One region of the Mesorhizobium sp. M1163 genome, then DNA from elsewhere that is predicted to be linked to it. Evidence: predicted binding sites of a transcription regulator. Region 1 holds the regulator's gene; the other holds the start of a gene.

The links. Region 1 encodes HrcA, which represses chaperone genes, less so after heat shock. Its sites were predicted from a motif close to GTTAGCACTCNCNNNNNGNGAGTGCTAAC; they were not measured.
Region 2: a site for HrcA is predicted at 1,192-1,220, ahead of groES (co-chaperone GroES). Genes of this name have one in related genera too.

Annotation. Positions count from the first base shown of each region.
Region 1 covers NZ_JAMYMF010000013.1:110,026-112,482, forward strand. The annotation lists gene NKH43_RS14825 (PQQ-dependent sugar dehydrogenase) at 1-721, opposite strand, end outside; gene NKH43_RS14830 (hypothetical protein) at 823-1,020, opposite strand; gene hrcA (heat-inducible transcriptional repressor HrcA) at 1,054-2,166, opposite strand; gene rph (ribonuclease PH) at 2,299-2,457, shown strand, end outside.
Region 2 covers NZ_JAMYMF010000019.1:42,818-45,274, reverse strand. The annotation lists gene groL (chaperonin GroEL) at 1-773, opposite strand, end outside; gene groES (co-chaperone GroES) at 836-1,132, opposite strand; gene NKH43_RS18760 (bifunctional helix-turn-helix transcriptional regulator/GNAT family N-acetyltransferase) at 1,361-2,296, shown strand; gene NKH43_RS18755 (GyrI-like domain-containing protein) at 2,334-2,457, opposite strand, start outside.

The DNA.
Region 1 (2,457 bases):
CCCCGAGCGGCTTTGATTTGGCCCAGGCGTCGAGGCCGCTATCCGGCTCCTTGCCTATGTCCTCGGCGACGTTCGAGGCGGAGCCAACCGACAGATAAAGCGTCTTGCCGTCCGGCGAGAAGGCGATGTCGCGGGTCGTGTGACCGCCCGACGGGATTTTGGCGACAATGGTTTCTGGTTTACCGGATGCCTTTAGGTCACCGTCGCGATAAGGAAAGCGGACGATGCTGTCGCTGTTTGCGACATAGACCCATTGCGGCTTGTCTCCTGGCGGATAGAAGGCGATGCCGTAGGGATAACTGAGCCCCTTGGCGAAGATCGCTTTCTCGATGGGCTTGGCGCTGCCCTCGGCGAGACGATAGACACGTATCTGGTCGGCATGGCTGTTGGCAACGAACAGGTCGCCATTCGGAGCGACGCGCACGACGCGCGGATTGACGATGCCGGATGCGATCAGTTCGGCCGAAAAGCCCGGCGGCAAATCTGGCTTGGCCCTTTCGGGCCGTTCCGCCACGCCGGCGCCGTTCGACGCGGATTGGGCGGGATCGGCTGGCGGCATGTCTTGCGGCCCGATCAGGCGGCGGGTGCCAGGCCTGTCGGCGTGCCAATCGCCAAAAGCGGCTTCGCCTTTGAGCACCTTCTGATCCGCCTGCTGGGCGGCTGCCGGTGTCGCAACAAGGAGAGCAGCGGCAATGGCCGCAAAGCCGCCAGATCGGATCATCAACGTCCTCCGGGATTCGCCTCGAAAAGGGCAAACGGGATGAGGCATTGGTCGTTCCAAGCGGCCGTCCAGCACACGAGGATTTGAAGCCGAACCCCGATTCACTTGCCGGCGGCGTAGAAATCGTCGTCGAGGCGCTTTTCCAGCGCGACCAGATCGGCCGGCAGCGGCAAGCCCATGGCCCGCATCTCTTGCAGCTTCTCGCGCAACTGCTCTTGCACCTCGTGCTGATCCTCTGGCTGGTTGATCATTTCTTCGAGCAGCAGGCTGATCTGGGCCTTGAACGATTCCAGCGCCATTCTTTTTCTCCTTGCGGCAGGCCGCGGCGGCTCCTAGCGCAGCATGCGCGAAATCAGCTGCGCGGTATAGTCGACCATCGGTACTATGCGCGCATAATTCAGCCGCGTCGGCCCGATGACGCCGAGCGCACCGACGACGCGGGCGTCCTTGTCGCGATAGGGTGCCACCACCAGTGATGAGCCCGACAGAGAAAACAGCTTGTTTTCCGAACCGATGAAGATGCGCACGCCCGGGCCCTCCTCGGCGAGGTCGAGGAGTTGGATCAGTCCGTCCTGGGTTTCGAGATCCTCGAAGAGATGCCGCAGCAATTCGATGTCGGCCTGGGCAGTGACGTTTTCCAGGAGATTGGCGCGGCCGCGCACGATAAGCCGCCCAGGCACCCCGCTTTCGGCGCCTGCCCAGACCGCCAGGCCCTTCTCGACCAGATCCTGTGAAAGCGTATCGAGGGCTGCCCTGGTCTCTTCCTTGATGCGGGCGATCTCGACCCGCGCTTCGGCCAGGGTGCGGCCGCGAATATGGGCGTTGAGGAAATTGGAGGCTTCGTGCAATTGCGAGACGGTGATGCCGGCGGGCAGATCGACGACGCGATTTTCGACGTCGCCGTTCTGCGAGACCAGCACGGCCAACGCCTTGGTCGGCTCGAGCTGGATGAATTCGATGTGCTTCAGCGCCACCTCGTTCTTGGCGGCGAGCACAAGGCCGGCGCCGCGCGACATGCCGGACAGCATCTGGCTGGCCTCGGTCAGCATATGCTCCAGCGTCGCGCCCGAGCCGGAGGCGCGCACCTGCGCCTCGATGGTGCGGCGCTCCTCGTCGGAGAGGTCACCGAGTTCCATGAACGCATCGACGAAGAAGCGCAGGCCAGCCTGGGTCGGCAGACGGCCGGCCGAAATATGCGGCGCATAGATCAGGCCGAGATGCTCGAGGTCGCTCATGACGTTGCGGATGGTGGCCGGCGATAGCGACGACGGCAGGATGCGCGACAGGCTGCGCGAGCCGACCGGCTCGCCATCCCTCAGATAAGAATCGACGATGCGCCGGAAGATGTCGCGCGAACGCATGTCGAGCGATTGAAGCGCGGGCGATTGCAGCGCGTGCGACGGGAGCACGTGCGATTGCGAACCGGGATCGACTGCCTTGGTCATTTCGAGCCAAAAACCTCCGGCCCGAAGATATAGACTTCCGCGGCGTCGGCGCAACCGGTCCATTTTCCTTTGCGCCTCACGCCCCGTGCGGCTACAAGCCGGCCAAGATCCCGAAGAAAGAAAGAAGCCTGAATGCGCCCTTCCAAACGCCAGTTCGACGAAATGCGCCCCATCTCCTTCGAGCGCGGCGTCTCCAAGCATGCGGAAGGCTCGTGCCTGGTGAAGTTCGGCGACACGCATGTGCTGTGCACGGCCAGCCTGGAGGAAAAGGTGCCGGGTTGGATGCGCAAC
Region 2 (2,457 bases), on a different contig from region 1:
GCCTCGCCCTCGACGTCTTCCGAAATGATGACCAGCGGCTTCGAGGTCTGCACGACAGCCTCGAGGATCGGCAGCATGGCCTGCAGGTTGGAGAGCTTCTTCTCGTGGAGAAGAATGTAGGCGTCTTCCAGATCCGCAACCATCTTCTCGGCGTTGGTGACGAAGTAGGGCGAGAGATAACCGCGGTCGAACTGCATGCCTTCGACGACTTCGAGCTCGGTCTCGGCGGTCTTGGCTTCCTCGACGGTGATGACGCCCTCATTGCCGACCTTCTGCATCGCTTCCGCGATCATCGAGCCGACCGAAACGTCGCCATTGCCGGCGATGGTGCCGACCTGGGCAACCTCTTCCGAGGTCTTGATCTTCTTGGCGTTCTTGATCAGCGTCGCGACGACGTCGGCGACGGCGAGGTCGATGCCGCGCTTGAGGTCCATCGGGTTCATGCCGGCGGCAACCGCCTTGTGGCCTTCCTGGACGATCGACTGTGCCAGAACGGTCGCGGTCGTGGTGCCGTCGCCGGCGATGTCGTTGGTCTTCGAAGCAACTTCGCGGACCATCTGCGCGCCCATGTTCTCGAACTTGTCTTCAAGCTCGATTTCCTTGGCGACGGTGACGCCGTCCTTGGTAATGCGCGGTGCGCCGAACGACTTGTCGATGACCACGTTGCGGCCCTTGGGGCCGAGCGTGACCTTCACCGCGTCGGCGAGGATGTTGACGCCGCGCAGCATGCGCTCACGAGCGTCGCGGGAGAATTTTACGTCTTTGGCAGCCATTTTTAGCTCCTGGCAGGGGCTTGGATTGAGCCCGAAGATTTAAATGAGGGTGAGGCCGATATTCAGCCGATGATGCCCATAATGTCGGCTTCCTTCATGATCAGAAGGTCTTCGCCATTGAGCTTGACTTCGGTGCCCGACCACTTGCCGAACAGGATACGGTCGCCGGCCTTGACGTCCAGCGGGACGAGCTTGCCGGCTTCGTCACGGGCGCCGGAACCGACGGCGATGATCTCGCCTTCCTGCGGCTTTTCCTTCGCCGTGTCGGGAATGATGATCCCGCCCGCGGTCTTGGATTCGGATTCGACCCGACGAACGACCACGCGGTCATGAAGCGGGCGGAACTTCGACTTTGCCATTTTTTATTCCTCGATGAGAATGGTGAGAACAGTTCCTCCGTCCGGCGGCGCCGGACATGGTTAGCACTCATCTTGGGGGAGTGCTAACGTGGCGCTGAAATAGTCTGGCAACTCGCGCGAGTCAAGGCGCCCGGTGAGCATCATCAGGACAATTGCTTCAAACGGATGCTTCAAATAGATACTTGACCAAGTCAACTAAATCGCTGATCTTGCCCGGAGGAGGATGCCATGACCATTCATCATCACCCAGGCAAGGAGCGGATCGACGCGGTGCGGGCCTTCAACCGCTTTTATACCCGCCAGATCGGGCTGCTCGACGAAGGGCTGCTGAAAAGCACCTTCTCGCTGACCGAGGCGCGGGTGCTCTATGAGCTGGCGCATCGCGATGGCCTGACCGCCACGGATCTTGGGCGCGATCTCGGCCTCGATGCCGGTTATCTCAGCCGGCTGCTGAAGAAGTTCGAGGAGCGTGATCTGGTCGAGCGTGCCACGATCGAGGCGGATGCGCGGCGCTCGTCGATCGCGCTGACCAAGGCCGGGCGGCAGGCCTTCGCACCGCTGAACCAGGGCTCGCACGACCAGGTCGCGGCTTTGCTCGACCGGCTTTCGGATGCCGAACAGGACAGGCTGGTCAAAGCCATGCAGACGGTGCAGCGTTTGCTGGGCGGAAGCGCCGAGCCCAAAATTCCCTATATGCTGCGGCCTCTGCAAGTCGGCGACATCGGCTGGATTATTCATCGCCAGGGCCTGCTCTACGCGCAGGAATATGGCTGGGACGAAACCTATGAAGCGCTGGTCGCCGAAATCCTCGGTGCCTTCGTCAAATCTTTCGATCCGAAATGGGAACGCAGCCGGATCGCCGAGCGGGAAGGCGAGGTCGTCGGCTCCGTCTTCGTCGTGCGCCAGTCGGACGCGGTGGCGAAATTGCGCCTGCTCTACGTCGAGCCCTCGGCGCGAGGTCTCGGCATCGGCAAGCGGCTGGTCGAGGAATGTATCGGCTTTTGCCGCGCCACGGGTTACAGGACAGTGACGCTGTGGACCAACGACGTGCTCGCCGCCGCCCGCCACATCTATGAGTCTGTGGGCTTTAAATTGACCAACGAGGAGTGCCACCATTCCTTCGGCAGGGATCTGGTCGGCCAGAACTGGAACCTGGAACTGTAGCAGCGCTTCCGGCGCTTCGGCGTCGGCCTGCCGTGCCTCACCCTTTGATCGGTATCCAGATTTCCAGCCCGCCATTGCCGCTGCGCGGATCAAATTCGGGGCCGTAACGCTCGAATTCCGGCGCATCGGCGATCTCGTGCCCAGAGGCTGGCAGCCATTTG